Regions from separate parts of the Ensifer sp. GW821-FHT05G01 genome, predicted to be linked through region 1. Evidence: riboswitches for the same ligand, from Rfam matches in the RefSeq annotation. Region 1 holds a riboswitch; each other region holds the start of a gene.

Region 1 (6,001 bases):
GGGCCGATCTCGTTCGGGTAAGACTGATCGGTAAAGGCGCCGAGCAGTTCCATCTTCGAGCGCGAGGTTTCGATGGAGATGACGTCGGCATCCATCGCCGCGATTGCCGCCATGATGTCGTTGAACTCCGAGTAGCACATGTGGGTGTGGATCTGGGTTTCATCACCGACACAGGAGGCGCTGATGCGGAAGCATTCGACCGCCCAGTCGAGATAGGCCTTTCGATCGGCCTGTCTCAGTGGAAGGCCCTCGCGCAGCGCCGGTTCGTCGATCTGGATCACGGCGATACCGGCCGCTTCCAGGTCCGTCACCTCATCGCGCAGCGCCAGCGCGATCTGCCGGCACACGATCGACCGGGGCAGGTCGTCGCGCACGAACGACCATTGCAGCATCGTCACCGGTCCGGTGAGCATGCCCTTCATCGGCCTTGACGTCAGCGACTGCGCATAGGTTGCCCAATCCACCGTCATCGGGTTCGGCCGCGAGACATCGCCGAAGATGATCGGTGGGCGCACATAACGCGAACCGTAGCTCTGCACCCAGCCGCTCTGCGTGAAGGCATAGCCGGAAAGCTGTTCGCCGAAGTACTGCACCATGTCGTTACGCTCGAACTCGCCATGCACCAGCACCTCAATGCCGATTTCCTCCTGCCAGCGCACGGCCTTCTCCGTCTCCTGGCGCAGGTAAGCAAGGTAGTCGACATAGCTGAGTTCGCCCTTGGCATGCAGCGATCGCGCCTGGCGCACCTCCGGCGTCTGCGGGAAGGAGCCGATGGTCGTTGTCGGGAAGAGCGGCAGGGCCAGCCTGTCTTCCTGCAGCCGACGGCGCGTCGCAAAGCCCGACTGGCGACGGCTGTCGGCTGCCGTCAGGTTCTTCAGGCGTCCGGCGACCAGCGGGTCATGGACCTTCAGCGAGGTGAGCCGCGCTTCGGCGGCCGCGATCGATTTTGCAAAGACCTGTTCGGGATTGGCCAGGCCAGGCTCGAAGGCGCGGGCAAGCAGGCTGAGTTCGTCCAGTTTCTGCAGGGCGAAGGCAAGCCAGGAGACGAGCTCCGGATCGAGCGCCCGTTCGAGTTCGAGGTCGATAGGCACATGCAGCAGCGAGCACGACGGCGCAAGCTCGATGTGGTCGCGGCCATGCGCCTCGACCAGCGGCTGCAGCCGGCGGAAGAGACCGGCAAGATCCGTCCGCCACACATTGCGGCCATCGACGACCCCGAGCGACAGAACCAGCTGTGCTGGCGCCGTCTCGATGAGGGCGTCCAGCTGTTGCGGCGCCCGCACGAGATCGAGATGCAGCCCGGCGACCGGCAGCGAAAGCGCTATCGGCAGGTTGTCTCCGATCGCGCCGAAATAGGTCGCAAGCATGAGCTTCAGCTGCGGGACTTCCGAAGCGAATGTCCTGTAGGTCAGCGCAAGTGCCCGGCGTTCCCGCTCATTCAGATCGAGTACCAGGCAGGGTTCGTCGATCTGCACCCATTCGACGTCGGCGTTGGCAAGTTCGCTGAGAAGTTTCACATAGACGGGCAACAGCCGTTCGATCAGCTCGATCGGCTCGAACCCGCCGGCAAGCGCCTTGCCGAGCTTCAGGAAGGTCACGGGGCCGAGCACGACAGGACGGGTGACATGTCCGAGCGCCTTGGCTTCGAGGAAGGCGTCAAGCGGCGTGTTGCGCGTCAACTCGAAGCGCTGGTCCTTCGTAAACTCGGGGACCATGTAGTGGTAATTGGTGTCGAACCACTTGGTCATCTCCTGCGCCTGCTTGCCGCTATCGGCCCCGCCATGGGTGCAGCCGGAAGCGCAGGCCGATGTCGTCGAGCCACGTGCCATGGCGAAGTAAGTGTCGAGATCGACCGGGCCGCCTTTCCAGCCATAGGCAGGCGGCACCGCGCCAACGAGCACGGATGTGTCGAGAACCTGGTCGTAAAGCGAGAAGTCGTTCGATGGAATGATCTGGATTCCCCGCGCCTTTTGCGCGGCCCAGTTTTCCGCCCGAAGCCGCGCTGCGACGTCAAGCAGATCCTGCCTGTCGATCTTTCCGGCCCAGTAGCGCTCCAGCGCGAACTTCAGTTCACGGTGGCTGCCGATACGTGGAAAGCCGAGATTGGCTGTCTTGATGGTCATTTCCTTACCCCGAGGTTGTGGGCAAGGCTTTGAACGCGACGCATCCACGACCGAGGCGGGCTCGTTCGTCAAGGCGGCACATCGGACACCCCGCCCGTGGACGTTATCGATCGCGGCAGGTCTCCTGGCTTGCGGGTCAACACGAACCGTCCCGTCTTCCCGAGGCGTCTCACCCCAGTGACATCATTGGACGGCCGCTCGCCGCTTACAGTTGCGGGGGCAGCTCCGGCATGGGCACCTCGCGGCGCCGCACCGAATTCCCTCTTAGCTCCGGCCCGCCGTGAGGCGAGCCGCAGAACCACGATTGCCCGACAATGCCCTGTGAAGGTGGATAGGTCAATCGCATAAAGAAATGTTTATGTCTTTATTTCCAAGATTCGATGGGCAGGGGAATTTTGCGGCAACGGCGCGCGGCACCGCATCACGACAGGCTGTCTGCAGGGGAACCACGCCGTCATCGGTTACCGGCGGCGAAGGCGCGTTGCCGGGATCTGCTACGGGCTGCCACGGTACGGCAATCTCGCCCGCACGCGCGCGAATGCTGTCATTGTCGCGCGTCAGGCCGATGTCTCGGAGCTGGAATTCGCTGAATGTATCGACTGTCGCCGTGATGTCGGCGGCTCTCCTGGCAAAACTCCAGACATGGCGGATGATCGATCGCAGTGCGCTCGGCATTGCTAACCCCTTCAATTCTGCGGTGATGTGTTCGCGAGAAAATTGAGGATTTTCACGGTTTCGCGCAAAGCGGTTTCTCGCATGCTGCCATAAAGAATGCTTATCTCAACGCATGAGCAAGATTCCCCCCATGAGCGCGGTGCGCGCCTTCGAGGCCGCGGCCCGGCACCTGAGTTTCACTCGGGCTGCAGAGGAGCTCGGCATGACGCAAGCGGCCGTCAGCTATCAGATCCGGTTGCTGGAGGACCGCACCGGCACGGCCCTGTTTGTCCGCCTCCCGCGGGAAGTGCGGTTGACGGCTGCCGGCAGACAGCTCGCGCCGAAGGTGACGGAAGCCATCGATCTCCTGGGTTCTGCCTTTTCCGAAATTGCCGACAAGACCGAACACCACCTGCACATTTCGGTGCTTCCGACCGTGGTATCGAGTTGGCTCGGCTCGAGGCTCGCCTCGTTCCAGGCGGCGCATCCGAACATCAGCATTCGCGTGCACATGTCGACCGAGCTGATCGACTTCAAGCGCGACGCGATCGATCTGGTGGTGCGCAGCGGCAACGGCGACTGGCCGGGCCATGACGTGTTTCCGCTTTTCCCGATCGAGTACATGCCGGTCTGCACGCCGACCTTCCTAGAAAAACACCAGCTCAAGTACCCCGCAGACGTTCTCAAGGTGCGACGCTTCGGCAACGCCAGCTGGTGGCGGCGCTGGATGGTCGAGACAGGCGTCGAGCCGCCGGCCAGCAACGGCACGGAGCTGATCTTCGATGTCCAGGCCATGGACGTGGCGACCACATTGCTCGACCACGGCATCGCCATGGCCGTCTCGACCTTCTTGATCGAAGAGCTTCGCAGCGGAAGACTCATCCGGCCGTTCAACCATGTTGTCAGGGACGGTCGCGCCTATTGGCTCGTCTATCCTCAAAGCCATCGACGGCAGAAGAAGATCCAGGCATTTCGCGAGTGGATCATCGCCGAGGCCGCCGCCTCGAACGCGCAGCTGGCAGCGGCGATGGGCGAGTGAGGCCGTCCCACGGCAGCAAAATACCCGCAACCATGAATTATTATTCATGGCATGAATTATATTGACACGAGCCTTGGGCGCGGTTTTAATCGCGACAGTCGGAAGTCGAGGAGGAGTTCCGGCAAACTCACACATCAGCGGTCATTTCTGACGGCACCATTGGTTTTGGGAGGGGCTTCGGCCTCGAGGAGGACGCGTGCGCACTTTTTTGAGCACGACCGCACTGGCGGTCATTGCAACGACGTTTCTGGCTGGCGCTGCCAGCGCGGAGACGGCCAACCCGTTTCGCTGCGAACCCGGCGAAAAATATGTCATGAACGTCATGGTATCGGGCGTCGAATACTGGTTCCCGGTCTATGAAATGTTCAAGCAGGCCGGCCAGCAGTTCGGCTGCGAGACCGAATATACCGGTACCCCGGAGTATGACGTCAACAAGCAGATCGCCACCTTCGATCAGGCGCTGGCACAGAACCCGGCCGGTATCCTCGTTCACCCGATGAACTCGGATCCGTTCATCGAGCCGATCAACCGCGCCATCGACCAGGGCACGGCGGTCGTCACGTTTGCCGCCGACTCGCCGCTCTCCAAGCGCATCTCGTTCATCACCTCGGACAACACCCGCGAAGGCGTCTATGCCGCCGACGCGATCGCCGAGAAGATGGGCGGCAAGGGCGAATACGCGGTTCTGGAAAACCCCGGCCAGGACAACCACGACAAGCGCATCACGGCCTTTGTCGGCCGCATGGCTGAAAAGTGGCCCGACATGAAACTGGTCGGCCGCGCCGCTTCCAACCAGGATCCGAACAAGGCCTATCAGGGCCTGATGAGCCTGATCCAGGCCAACCCGAACCTCGGCGCGGTCTTCATGCCGGAAGCCAACTCGGCGATCGGTGCAGCGCAGGCCAGCAAGGAAAGCGGCGGCAAGGTTCTCGTCATGTGCGCCGACGTCAACGCCAACATCCTCGACATGATCAAGGCCGGCGAAGTCTTCGGTTCGATCAACCCGAACCAGGGCATGCAGGGTTACATGGGCTTCATGCTGCTGTGGCTCGCCAAGCATCCCGAGCTCATCGATCCGATGAACGACGCCAAGCGTTCCGGCTTCAACCCGATGAGCATTCCCTTCGTCGACAATGGTCTGTCGATCGTCACCGCCGCCAATGCGGACGACTTCTACTGGGACAAGTACCTGAAGCGCCGCGGCACCAAGGGTATTGACGAGTAAGGGTCTTTGACATGGCTATCCGGATGTCCGGATAGCCCCGTCGAACGCATAAGAGTGGAGATGGCGATGATATCGCAGCCGGTCCTTCAGGTCCGCAATGTCACCAAGCACTTCGGGGCTGTGAAGGCGCTGACCAATGTGGATTTCAACCTTGAGAAGGGCGAGATCCACGCGCTTTGCGGCGAGAACGGCGCCGGAAAATCTACCCTCATGAACATCATCGCCGGCGTGCTGCAGCCGAACGAGGGCGAAATCCTCGTCGACGGCACGCCGACGAAGATTGCCTCGCCGGCCGCAGCCCAAACGCTCGGCATCGGCCTCGTCCACCAGGAAATCGCGCTCTGCCCGGATGCGACGGTGGCGGAAAACATGTTCATGGCGGCAACCAACCGGCGGCGATCGCCGTTGATGAACTACGCCTCGCTTGCCCGCGATGCGCAAAAGGTGATGAACCGGCTGGCGCCGATCGACGTGCGCCGCAAAGTCGCCGACCTCTCCATTTCCAGCCAGCAGCTGGTCGAGATCGCCAAGGCGCTGACGCTCGACTGCCGGGTGCTGATCCTCGACGAGCCGACGGCGGCGCTGACCGAGGCCGAGGCGCAGGCGCTGTTCGGCATCATCCGCGACCTCAAGGCCGCAGGCATTTCCATCATCTATATCAGCCATCGTATGGCCGAGATCTTCAGGCTGTGCGACCGCGTCACCGTCTTTCGCGACGGTCGCCATGTCTCGACCGAACGCATCGCCGATGTGACGCCCGACGACGTCGTTCGCCGCATGGTCGGCCGCGAGATCACCCAGCTCTATCCGCCGAAACAGGCAGCGGGCGAACAGTCCGACGAGGTCATCCTGTCGGTCCGCGGCATTGGCGACGGCGAGCGCATCGATGGTGTCGGCTTCGAGTTACGCAAGGGCGAAATCCTCGGGATCGGCGGGCTGATCGGCTCCGGCCGCACGGAG
Region 2 (6,001 bases), on a different contig from region 1:
CCAACATCACGCTCGGCGTCGTCAAGACGATGACGGACAGCCTGCATGTCGGCCCGATCCTGCTTGGCTCGGCACTGCCGGCGCACATCCTGTCGCCGTCCGTGACCTCACGCGGCGTCGTTAACATGGCAGCACTCGCTGTCGTTGAAGCCAGCCATCCGGGTTGAAACTTTTTGCAGGGCCGTCGTACCCGGCGGCCCTGTGTTTCCGATCCGATCCTGGCAACAACCATTGTTTGTAGGATCGACAATCCACAGCAAATGCGGATGACGGTTCTGGACAAAAGGTGAACCCCCAACCATTGTGGGGTTCAGGGCAAGAATCGGTGTTGTGGCATGACTGAACAACAGGCTGTCCTCGACATGCTGGAAATCCTGGAATGCGGAGGCTGTGTCGAGCCGGCCCATTTTTTTACGTTGATGCGACGTACCTTTCGCATCGCTCATCTCCTTTATCTTGAGGCCGAGCCCTATGCGGACGAGCTCAAGATCTGCCGCCTGCACCACACATTCGGTGCCTACGCGGCGGAGCTTTATCTGACGCGTGGGCTCTATCGCATCGATCCGATCCTCAAGCTGGCGCTCGGCGGCGTCAGACCGGTCGAATGGACGACGGCGCGCCATCGCTTTCCCGAATGCGAGCCGTTGTTCAAGACGGCCGAAGAGATCGGGCTCTCTAGCGAAGGCGTCGCCCTGCCGCTACCCTCGCCGGCCGGTCGCATGGCGTTGCTTGCCATCAACGTCAACATGTCGGCGGCCGAATGGTCGATCTATCGGCGCAATCATCTGCGCGACTTCCAGCTCGCCGCCAACCTGTTTCATGCCGGCATGCTCGAGAATGCGGCCATGACGAGTGGCGCGGCAACGCGCGAGATGCGCTTGACCGGCCGTGAAACCGAGGTTCTCACCTGGTCGGCAGCCGGCAAGAGCTATTGGGAGATTGCCACCATTCTCGGCATTTCCGAGCGCACCGTGCGCTTCTTCATGACCAATGCCCGCCGCAAGCTCAACGTCGTCTCCAACACGCAGGCCGTGGCCCAGGCCGTCCGCCATGCGCTGATCCCCACAGTTTGATCCGGGCTAGAGCCGCTCCCCCCACGCTCTTCCGGAAACCCATCGAAATTTAGAGTAAAAAATCCGTTACCGGTACTGTCACTAGTGCCAGTTTCTTCTCCGCCGCCGGACTGACAGCATCACGCCATCCCCCAAAGACAAGGATGGAGAGAACGATGATCAGGATCCTCAACGGCAGGACACGCGGACAGCACCCACAGGCCATCGACGAGATGTTCAAGTTGCGCAAGCGCGTCTTTCACGACTTCCTGAAATGGGACGTTCAGACCGATGGGGACTGGGAGATCGACAACTACGACAAGTCGAACCCGCTCTACATCCTGTCCTATTCGCCGGACACCGGAAAGCTGCGCGGATCGCTGAGGCTGCTGCCGACGCTTGGCCCCAACATGCTGGACGATACGTTCCCGATCCTGCTTGGCGACAACCCGGAGATCCGCAGCGCCTCGATCTGGGAATCGAGCCGCTTTTGCATCGATCCGGAAATTTCCCAGGACCGTGCTTCCAATCAGGTCACGGTTGCCGCCGCAGAACTGATGTGCGGCGTCGGCGAACTCGGACTTGCCTCCGGCATCAGCCACATCGTTACGGTCACCGACGTCTTCCTCGAGCGGATGTTCCGTCGCATGGGTTGCCCCGGCGAGCGCATCGGTGAACCGCACCGGATCGGCTCGGTCTTTGCCGTGGCGGTCGCCTGGGAAGTGACGCCGTCGCTGCTGAGCGCCATGAAGGCCGTCGCCGCGATCGAAGGCACCGTGCTTGAGCGGCCGATGTCGCTGGAAACCGCACGCGCAGCCTGACACCGGATCGGAGCCGTCCATTCGTCCGAGAGGACGACACTGTTAACGCATTACGAGGCTTGTCGTTGCACACGCAGTGACAAGCCTTATGATAGGGCTGAAACAGGAAATGCCGACGGCGACCGATCCCGGACAACAAGGGCGGCGCAGCGCGGTTGCAGAAATGGACGTTCGCCCTTGTTCCGGAACATGAAAACCCTTGCCGCGGCGACTTTGCCGCTGCTTCTGGTTCTTGCCGATCAGGCGCTGGCCTCCAGCGTGTGCGACCGCCTGAACACCCGGCTTGCGCAATTGCCCGAGGCCATCACCACCACGGCCGATACGCGCGATTACGCCAGCGCGATTTCGCGACAGAACATTGAACTGCGTCGAGCGCGCAACGATCGCCGCCGCGCCGGCTGCGGCACAGGCAGCGTCGTCGTGTTCAATGGCGGCGACCCGGATATCTGCGCTGATATCAACAGCCTGATCGCCGAGATGGAAGACAATCTCGCTATCCTCAAATCGGAACGCCAGCAGCTGATATCGGGCGATGGCGACGACACGCGTCGGCGCATCCTGGCTGCACTTGAGATCAACGGTTGTTATGGCGACCGCGAGGAATTTGCCAGCGCCGACCCGGACGCGCCGGAAACGCATCGCAATATCCTGCGCGATCTGCCGCCGGAGGAATCCTACGGGCCGTTGTTGCGCGATGGCGACGCAGACGGATACCCTCCGGAAAGCGGCGTCTATTCCGGCACGCTTCGCACCATGTGCGTGCGCACCTGCGACGGCGCCTTCTTCCCCATTTCGTCCGAGGCGAGCCCGGCGGACTTTGCTCGCGACGAGCAGGCCTGTCGCGCCCGCTGCCCGGGTGCCGAAACCGAGCTCTTCTTCCACGAGCTTGCGACCGAAGAGAGCGACCAGATGGTTTCCGCCTCGACTGGACGCCCCTATCGGGAATTGCCGAACGCCTTTGCCTACCGGACGCGAGACGTCGGCAAGCCCGGCATCTGCGGCTGCCAGATCCCGAAGACGGTGGCAACAGCGCCCAAGGCAGGCGGCGGCAATTCCAGCGATAGTCGGTCCTCGATCATCGTCATCGAAGGCAATAAGGGGGCAGATGCCCCTTCTGCCAAGGTGACGGTTCCCGCTGAAGAGCGCCCCTACGATCCCGCCAAGAGCAAGGTGCGGGTCATCGGGCCGACGTTCCTGCCCCAGAAGGAAACGTCGATCGACCTTCGCCACCCCACGGGTCCGGCTTACCAGCCCGTTCAGAGCAACTGATCGCGGCGTCAGCCTTCCGGCAGGCTCCCCAACCTTCCTCGAATACCAGTTCCTCCAGCGGCAGGCGCTGGCGCCAGCCTTTTACCGCCAGTTCCGGCTCACGGTAGAGGTGGTCGACGAAGCCCAGGCAAAGCCAGGCGACGATCACGACATGATCGGGTATGCCGAGGATCGCCTTGATCTCGTTCTCATGAAAGATGCTGACCCAGCCGACGCCGACGCCTTCAGCGCGCGCGGCAAGCCAGAGATTCTGGACGGCGCAGACGGTGGAATAGACATCCATGTCAGGATTGTGGGTGCGCCCGAGAACGACCGAGCCGCCGCGTGTGCGATCGCATGTCACGCAGATACTGAGCGGTGCCTTGCGGATACCCTCCAGTTTCAGCGAGCGGTATTTCGCCCGCTGATCACCATCGAACATCAGCGCAGCTTCGTCGTTGGCGCGGGAAAACGCCTGCCAGACCCGCTCGCGGGTTTCCGCCTGGCGCACGACGACGAAATTCCATGGCTGCATGAACCCCACCGATGGCGCCCGGTGCGCTGCATTGAGCAGGCGCATCACCAGATCGTCAGGCAAGGGGTCGGGCAGGAACTGATCCCGCACGTCCCGGCGTGTTTCGATGGCGCGGTAGACGGCTTCGCGCTCGTCAAATGAAAAGGCTTCTGCGGCCGCAAGGCCGCCATTCGCGTCAGTCAGCATCGTTCGATCCCCAACAATGCACAACCTTCCGCCGTCCGCGCGGGTTTCGGTCTATCTTGCCAGGCCGGTCTTCTGACTTCGGATCCCCCGGCCGCTCCGCCTTCCCAGATCCGATGAAGATCCAGTGGCAAGACTTTGAGAAAACTCAAGATCCCTGGGGCAGCCGTCCCCGTCACAGCGTTGGGCACGTTCCGGAGTGACACCGGATTCCCGATTCTCCCGCGTCGCGGGCACCTGACGACGCCATAAGTGCACAGCCAATCGGGAATGACAAGCAACTCGGTGGGTGCCCGCCGGCACCGTGCGAGCCTTTCGGCAGCGGTCGACATCGGAGACCTTTCGACCGCTGCCCTTGCGGCTCACTATCAAAGCGGGGCGACGGGATGTGGCGAGCCGTCATAGCCACCCCAGACCGACTGGTCGAAGCAGATGACCGACCCCGTCATCAGGCCGGATTCGTTCGAGGACAGATAGGCGCAGGCGCGCGCGACTTCCTTGGGATCGACAAGCCGGCCGAAAGGCTGGCTGGCGGCCGCCTTTTCCAGCCAGTCGGCTGCAGCACCGTGAAACTCTCGCTGGATGCGATCTTCCCCCTCTGAGGCCATCCATCCGATATTGAGACCGTTGACACGAATACGGTTGCGCAACAGCGCGTAAGCCGTGTTCTTGGTCAGCGTCTCCAGCGCGCCCTTGGACGAGCAATAGGCAGCGATGAACGGCTGCCCGGCCATGGCCGACATGGAACCGATGTTGACGATCGTGCCCTGAGTGCCCTCCCTTCGCATAACCTTGACAGCCTCCTGGATCAGGAAGAACGGCGCCCGCACATTGATGGCGAACATCCGGTCGAAGAGTTCGGGGCTTGTATCGAGAATGGTGCCGCGGTCGGTGATTGCTGCCGCGTTGACCAGCGCATCGACCCGCCCGAAGGTGGCGTCGCAGGCGTTGACAACCTTTCGGGCATCTTCGACCTTTTCGAGATCCGCTTCGACATAAAGCACCTGCGCGCCGCTCGCCTTGCGGATCTCCTCAGCCTTCGCCTCTCCCTTGGCAGTGTTGCGCCCGCAGATGACGATGCCTTCGGCCCCGCGTTCCGCAAACAGGCTGGCGATCGTTGCCCCCAACCCTTGCGTCCCACCGGTGACGATGGCGACCTTGCCGTCAAGACGGCCGTGTTGTTCGGTCATGAAATTCCTCCCAGGAGTGAAAGTGTCATCGAAACAGGAACGGCCCCCGCCGCCGAGCGCCGGGGACCTGTCATGGCGATATCTTCTGTTCAGCTCAGCTTGCGCTGTGCCTGCTCTTCAAGCGCTTTGCGGAAATCCGCCTCGCTCCACCTTCCTGAAAGCGCCTCATGCATCAACTGCGCCTGTGTTTTCGGCGCAAGGCCGCCGAGCGGCGGGTCGCGATCGAGATTAGTCGGGAAGGAATAACCTTCGGCACAGGACGCAATCGCATTGGCGACCTCACCCTTCGAAAGGGCGCCGGATGCGATAAGAGCTGTCAGCGCCGGATAGAGCGCCGCGCTCATCTTCACGCGATCCACGGTCTCCATCGCTCGCCCGAAGGCCGACGAAACCTGCAGCAGATTGGCAACGCGCTTGATATCGGTCGAACGGTTGCTGCCGGCGGCATGGAACAGCGCCGGATTGAAGAAAACGACATCGCCCTTTGCAAGCGGCAACTGCACGTGATGTTCGTCGAAATAGGCGCGGAACTCCGGCCGCTTCAGCGCGAGGTAGCCGGGCACATAGGTCTGGCTATAGGGCAGGAACAGCGTTGGGCCGCTTTCAAGCGGCATGTCGCAATGAGCAACCGCCCCCTGCAGCGTCAGGACAGGTGACAGCCGGTGCACATGAGCCGGATATTGCTCGATGACATCAGAGCTCTGGAAGCCGAGGTGGTAGTCGCGATGCGCCGCCTGCGACGCCCCACCCGGATTGACCCGATTGACCTGCGCCGTCATCTGATAGTTCGGACCAAGCCAGGCTTCGCTGACAAGTGCAATGATGGCATTGGCATAGTAGGCAGCAAAATTTTCAGGGCTCTTCAGGCAGTGCTTTTCGAGCGAGTTCCAGATCCGGTCGTTGGCGCCGGGCTTGGCAAAATGGTCGCCGCCGCCGCTCTTGGTGCGGTGCTGCTCCTCGATGATCGCATCG
Region 3 (6,001 bases), on a different contig from region 1:
CGCCACGTCGCGGCTGTCGGCGACGATGCGATCGATGAACTTCACGTCGCGCGGCTTCGGCGTCATCGCCTTGTAGCGCTTTTCCAGGAGCTTCTGGATCGGCTCGCCATGCGCCTTGATCTTCTCGTCGAAGATGTTGTCCTGCGCCACCGCAATGACGCCGAGGCGCCAGCCGGTGCAGCCGAAATACTTCGAGTACGAGTAGACGCCGATCGTGTTGCGCGGCAGATGACCGAGCAGCGACTGGAAGCCTGGAACGAAGGTGCCGTAGACGTCGTCCGTGAGCACGATCAGGTCGGGACGCTTCTTGGTGACGAGGTCGACGAGGCGCTTGATCGAATCCGGATCCATGGCAACGGCGGACGGGTTTCCGGGGTTCACCAGGAACAGCGCCTTCACCTTGGGGTTTTCGAGCGCCTTGATATCCTCGTCGGTAAACTGGAAGCGATCCTCCTGCTCGGCGCTGACATTGATGGTCTTGAGGTCGTAGTCCTCCAGTTCCGGCATTTCCAGATAGGGTGTGAAGATCGGCGTGCCGAGTGCGATCGTGTCGCCGGCGTTGAGCAGGCGGGCGTTCTTCAGCGCCTTGAAGATGTAGCACATGGCGGCGGTGCCGCCTTCGACCGGGTAGAGGTCGAACGTCGCCTTGGGCCGGTGGCCGGCGCACATCGCCCACATCAGATATTCATGGGTGATGATCTCGTTGTGATGGAGCGCCCGGTCGGGCACCGGATAGTTGTCGCCGATGATGGAATCGGTGAGCTCGTGCACGAAGGCGTCCGGCTCGAAGTTGAAGGAGCGAATGGCGTATTCGACGGCGTCGGAAAGCGTCTTTGCCGGCAGTTCGCCTTCCTCCTCCTCGTCCCATTGGGCGGCCGCGTGGAGCTGTTTCTTGATCCACTTCTGGAACCGCTGATGCGCCCCATCGCGCGCCGGCATGCCTGCTACGCCCGCTTTGGGATCAAAGGAGGTGCGCTTGGCCTCTGTGATGGCGAATTGGCCAAGCAGGAAAAACGCTTCACGCGCCCTTGTGGCCGTCCAGTTCGGATTGCCGCGGCCGGCATTGAGGAATGCCGTGGCGGATTTCTGCGAGCTCGTCCTGGCAAGCTTGATCAGCTCGTCCTTGATTTCGAACGGGCTGAGATCGGATAGACTGTCGTAGAATTTTCTGTCCAACATGAATCACACTCCCTTAAACGATGTTTTCTGCTTCTTCGAACGATGCTCTCAAACTCACGGCCCGCCTGATGGCGCCAGCATGATGACGATGACGAGGCCGAATATGGTCAGCAGTGTGTTGCCGATGGCATAGGGCATGCCGTAGCCAAGGGCCGGAACCTTGCTCTTGGCCGCTTCCTGGATCATGCCGAGCGCCGCCGTGGTGGTGCGCACGCCGGCGCAGGCGCCAAACAGGATCGCGGGGTGAAAGCGGAACACGTAGTGTCCGATCAGCACCGAGGCGATCATCGGGACCGATGTCGACACGATGCCCCAGAGCAGCAGCGAAATGCCGACTTCCTGCAGTCCGGCGACGAAGCCGGGGCCGGCGCCGATGCCGACGACGGCAATGAAGATGTTCAGGCCCAGCGTGTTCATCAGCCAGAGTGCCGGAGCCGGGATGGTGCCGAAGGCAGGATAGGTGGAGCGAAGCCAGCCGAGGACGAGGCCGGCGAGAAGCGCGCCGCCCGAGGTGGACAAGCCGATCGGTATGCCGCCGATCGTGAGCGTCAGCGCGCCGACCATGGCTCCGAAGAACAGCCCCCAGCCGAGAAAGGCAATATCGGTCGTTTCGACCGGACGGTCGGCAAAGCCGAGCGCCTTGATCGCTGCCTCGACATGTCTCTTGGCGCCGCCGATGGTGACGATATCGCCGCGTTCGACCGTCGTGCCGGGCAGGACCGGGATTTCGACCAGCGAGCGCACGATCTTGCGTGCATAGACGCCGCGGGCCCAATCCTCGGTGCTGACGTCGGCGAGTGTCCGGCCGGCAAGCGCCTTGTTGGTGACGTAGACGTCGAGGACCTCGGCTTCGGCGTTCAGCAGTTCCTTGTCCTCAACCTCCAGCAGCTTGGCGTCGAGGTGTTCCACAAGGGCGGCGCGTCTGCCGGAAAAGGCGACGACATCGCCAGGCTGCAGCACGGTGTTGCCATCGGCCTCGATGATCTGGCCGCCGCGCCGCAGCCGCTCGACGAAGACGCGGATGCCGGGAAGCAGATTCCTGACCGGCGTTCCCGTCAGGCCGCTCGCCTCGTCGACGCGATAGGCCCTGAGGCCGAAATCGTGATAGGCGCGGGTGATCCCGGGTTCGCTGCTCACGGTGCCGCCACCAAGCTTGGCCTCATACTCCCTGCAGGCGGCGGGAAGATCGATGCCGAGAAGTTTGGGGCCGAGTTGCGCCAGGATGATCGCCGAGCCGATGGTGCCCCAGATATAGGTGACCGCATAGGCAATCGGGATCTGGTCGGTGTAGGTCTTGGCCTGTTCCGGGCTCATGCCCATGGCGTTGATCTGGTCGCTGGCAACGCCGATGGCCGCGGAGATTGTCTGCGAACCGGCATACATGCCCGCGCCATAGCCAAGCGGCAGGCCGGCGATCAGCGCGCACAGATAGGGCACGATCAGGCACAGCACGAGGACCGAGAGGGCAAAGAGGATCTGTTTGGGTCCGTCCGTGCTCAGGCCGCGAACGAACTGCGGGCCGACGCCGTAGCCGACGGCAAACAGGAAAATAAGGAACAAGGTCGATTTCAGGTCGCCGGAAACCTGGATGCCCAGCTGTCCGATGACGACGCCGGCCAGAAGGGTGGCGGTAACGTTTCCAAGGTTGAAGCCTGCGATCTTGATCGGGCCGATCACGAAGCCGATGCCGAGGGCAAGAAAGACGGCGACCGGTGGATATGTACGCAGCGTGTCTACGAAAAAGTCTATTGGATTCACCATCATCCCCTTCAAAAAACTCGTCGTATTCGGGAGTTACGCGGACAGGCTGGATGTTACGTCGCATAAGACTTCGAGATATGAAGTTCGGAGCGCCGCCGCCCGGAACGCGGGCGAACCCGGCGCAAGTCGTTGCACGCCGCTGGAAGGCGCGATCAGTTCTTTGAAAGCACATCACCGATTGTGCCAGTCTGCAAGTACGTAACAGTAACGGACGACGTTACCGGTTGGCCGTTCCGTCGGTGACGACTGCGCCCAGGGGCGGCGCGATGGCTCGTGCGACGAGGCATGGCAGGGGATGGGGTGCCGATGCCGTCGGCGATCGTTCAGGTCAGCAGTTCGATAAGCAACCTCGGTGAACTGGCGAGGACGGCTCCGGCGACGAAGCCGAGCGCAATCGCGCCCACCACTCCGTGCCGTTGCCAGCCATGGAATGCGCCGAAGGCGGTTCCTCCAAGGATGGTTGAAACAGCCGACGCATCGTTTCCCTCATTGCGCTTATGCAGAGTGTCCGCCAAAGGCGCGCATCTCAGCATTGATGGGATATCGGGCACGGGTCGTTGCCAACGACGTTGCTGATCATCGCGGTCGAGCGTTGGTGCACGGTCAGTCGTGGCGTCGCCGACCCTGATGCATAATAACGGAGGACGGATATTTCGGCTTGCTTACTGTAATGATATTACATAACTAAGGCGCATGAGAATATGCCGCATGTTGATAGGCCGAGGCCGATCCGTCCCGCCGGTTGTCACCTCCGTCGAAGTGTGCGACGAAGGGGGTGATGGTGCTGCGAGCGCGACAATGCGTAAGCGGCTGAAAAGGGAACACGGAGCGGACGACCCAAATGGGGCCGAAACCGTGGCTGCCCCCGCAACTGTGAGCGGAAAGCGCATTCACACCCTGTCACTGGCGTTCAGCCGGGAAGACGTGGATGCGCGAAGACCCGCGAGCCAGGAGACCTGCCATCGAACCGATCAACCACAACGGACGGGGTGTTCCGATGGACAAGAACTGGTTTTTGCGCGGCGGTCACCCGTCATCACATCGCTTTGCCATATTCTCTCCGGCCCGATCCGGCGGAGAAGAAATATGGCCAAGCCGGCATCCCGACAGCACAAGATAACGGTCTGCACCGATTGCCGGTTCACCGGCGGCCCCTGCCGCCCGGGCGCGGATCTGATCCAGCGGCTGAACCGCAGCATTGCCGCCCTCGGCGCGCCGCTCGACCGGGATTTTTCGATTGCCGGAACGGTCTGCATGGCCGCCTGCACCCGGCCTTGCACCATCGCCTTCCAGGCGACGGGCAAGGCGACCTATCTCTTCGGCGATATCTCGCCCGATGAGGATATCGACGATCTGGTTACCTTCGCCACCACCTATGCCGGGCGCAACGATGGCATGACGCGGGCGGCCGAACGGCCGCGCGGGCTGAGCGCCAAGACGCTGGCGCGCATACCGGCAGCGCTGCTCATCTCCGAAGATATCGGCGGGCATTTCCAATGAACGCCTGTCGAATGCGTACATGGGGAGGGACGAGACGATGAGCTGCACCGCGACAGGGGCCGGCCTTCGTGTCCGCGCGCTCGATTGGGGCCCACGCCCGGACCTGCGGCTTGTTCGCGAGGTCGACTTTGCCATTGCGCCCGGCAGCCGGCTTGCCATTCTCGGCCCGAACGGTGCCGGCAAGACTTCGCTGCTGCGCTGCCTCTATCGTTCCGCCCAGCCGACGGCGGGCACGATCGAAGTCGATGGCGTCGACCTCTGGTCGATGACGGCACGGGAGGCGGCGCGGATCATTGCCGTCGTCTTGCAGGAAATGCCGAGCGATTTCCCCTTCAGCGTGCGCGACGTGGTGATGATGGGCCGCATCCCCAGGCGCGAAGGCATGAGCGGCTGGACGGCCAGGGATCGCGAGACGGTGGCGCATGCGCTCGAGCATCTCGACCTTGCCCACCTGGCCGGACGGCAATTCTCGACACTTTCGGGTGGCGAGAAACAGCGGGTGCTGATTGCCCGGGCGCTGGCCCAGCAGCCGCGCATCATCATCCTTGATGAGCCGACCAACCATCTCGATATCCGCCATCAGCTCGAAATCCTCGACCTGTTGCAGACGCTGCAGCTGACCATCGTTACCACGCTGCACGACATCAACCTGGCCGCCGAATTTGCCACCGACGTGGCGATCCTGACGGAAGGCCGCATGACGGCCTTCGGGCCGCCCGAAGAGGTGCTCAACCCGCAGGCGCTTTCCGACGCCTTTGGCGTTACCGCCACCGCCCACAGTAATGCCGTCTCCAACGGCGCCCGATTTTCCTTTTCACTCGCTCGACAGGAATTGATTTCATGAAGACATTGTTCGCCGGTTCGGCGCTTCTGCTCCTCGCGCTCGCCGCGACGCCGGCGCTCGCCTATCCCGTCACCGTCAAGAGCTGCAATCGCGACGTGACCTTCGATGCGGCGCCAAAGCGTGCCGTCTCCAACGACGTCAACCTCACCGAGATGATGCTGGCCTTGAAGCTGCAGGACCGCATGGTCGGCTATACCGGCGTCTCCGGCTGGAAGACGCTGGATGAAAAGCTGCGCGAAGGTGTCCAGGCGCTGCCGGAGCTTTCGGAAAAATATCCGACCAAGGAAGTGCTGCTCAATGCCGACGCTGATTTCTACTTTGCCGGCTGGAACTACGGCATGAAGGTGGGCGGCGAGGTGACGCCGGAAACGCTGGCGCCCTTCAAGGTCAACGTCTACGAGCTGACCGAATCCTGCATCCACATCATGGCCAAGGGCAAGCCGACGATGGACGACATGTTCGTCGATCTGCTCAATCTCGGCCTGATTTTCGGCGTCGAGGACCAGGCCAAGGCGCTCGTCGACGGCTACCGCCGCGACCTCGACAAGATCACTGCGGGAGTGGGGGCGATCGAGCGCCCGACGCGCGTCTTCGTCTATGATTCCGGCGAGGAGAAGCCGTTCACGTCTGGGCGGTTCGGGATACCGACGGCGATGATCGAGGCGGCCGGCGGCGTCAACGTCATGGACGACGTCGAGAAGAGCTGGACGGAGATTT

Evidence for each region. A riboswitch is a leader RNA that binds a small molecule or an ion and turns the genes downstream of it on or off. The one in region 1 is predicted to bind cobalamin.
Region 2: linked by a shared signal. The riboswitch ahead of bluB (5,6-dimethylbenzimidazole synthase) and the one ahead of metE (5-methyltetrahydropteroyltriglutamate--homocysteine S-methyltransferase) in region 1 are both predicted to bind cobalamin.
Region 3: linked by a shared signal. The riboswitch ahead of AC07UR_RS10870 (DUF1636 family protein) and the one ahead of metE (5-methyltetrahydropteroyltriglutamate--homocysteine S-methyltransferase) in region 1 are both predicted to bind cobalamin.

What each region holds. Positions count from the first base shown of each region.
Region 1 covers NZ_JBWKSC010000002.1:298,697-304,697, forward strand. Annotated here, with positions in the region: gene metE (5-methyltetrahydropteroyltriglutamate--homocysteine S-methyltransferase) at 1-2,123, opposite strand, end outside; cobalamin riboswitch at 2,221-2,441, opposite strand; gene AC07UR_RS07205 (hypothetical protein) at 2,460-2,798, opposite strand; gene AC07UR_RS07210 (LysR substrate-binding domain-containing protein) at 2,911-3,816, shown strand; gene AC07UR_RS07215 (substrate-binding domain-containing protein) at 4,013-5,041, shown strand; gene AC07UR_RS07220 (sugar ABC transporter ATP-binding protein) at 5,108-6,001, shown strand, end outside.
Region 2 covers NZ_JBWKSC010000003.1:181,041-187,041, forward strand. Annotated here, with positions in the region: gene AC07UR_RS09585 (NADP-dependent malic enzyme) at 1-167, shown strand, start outside; gene AC07UR_RS09590 (helix-turn-helix transcriptional regulator) at 336-1,073, shown strand; gene AC07UR_RS09595 (acyl-homoserine-lactone synthase) at 1,229-1,873, shown strand; gene AC07UR_RS09600 (DUF2865 domain-containing protein) at 2,063-3,142, shown strand; gene bluB (5,6-dimethylbenzimidazole synthase) at 3,051-3,842, opposite strand; cobalamin riboswitch at 3,888-4,095, opposite strand; gene AC07UR_RS09610 (SDR family oxidoreductase) at 4,208-5,029, opposite strand; gene AC07UR_RS09615 (phytanoyl-CoA dioxygenase family protein) at 5,119-6,001, opposite strand, start outside.
Region 3 covers NZ_JBWKSC010000003.1:437,403-443,403, reverse strand. Annotated here, with positions in the region: gene AC07UR_RS10885 (bifunctional aspartate transaminase/aspartate 4-decarboxylase) at 1-1,179, opposite strand, end outside; gene aspT (aspartate-alanine antiporter) at 1,234-2,940, opposite strand; gene AC07UR_RS10875 (hypothetical protein) at 3,264-3,455, opposite strand; cobalamin riboswitch at 3,703-3,918, shown strand; gene AC07UR_RS10870 (DUF1636 family protein) at 4,027-4,440, shown strand; gene AC07UR_RS10865 (ABC transporter ATP-binding protein) at 4,478-5,284, shown strand; gene AC07UR_RS10860 (ABC transporter substrate-binding protein) at 5,281-6,001, shown strand, end outside.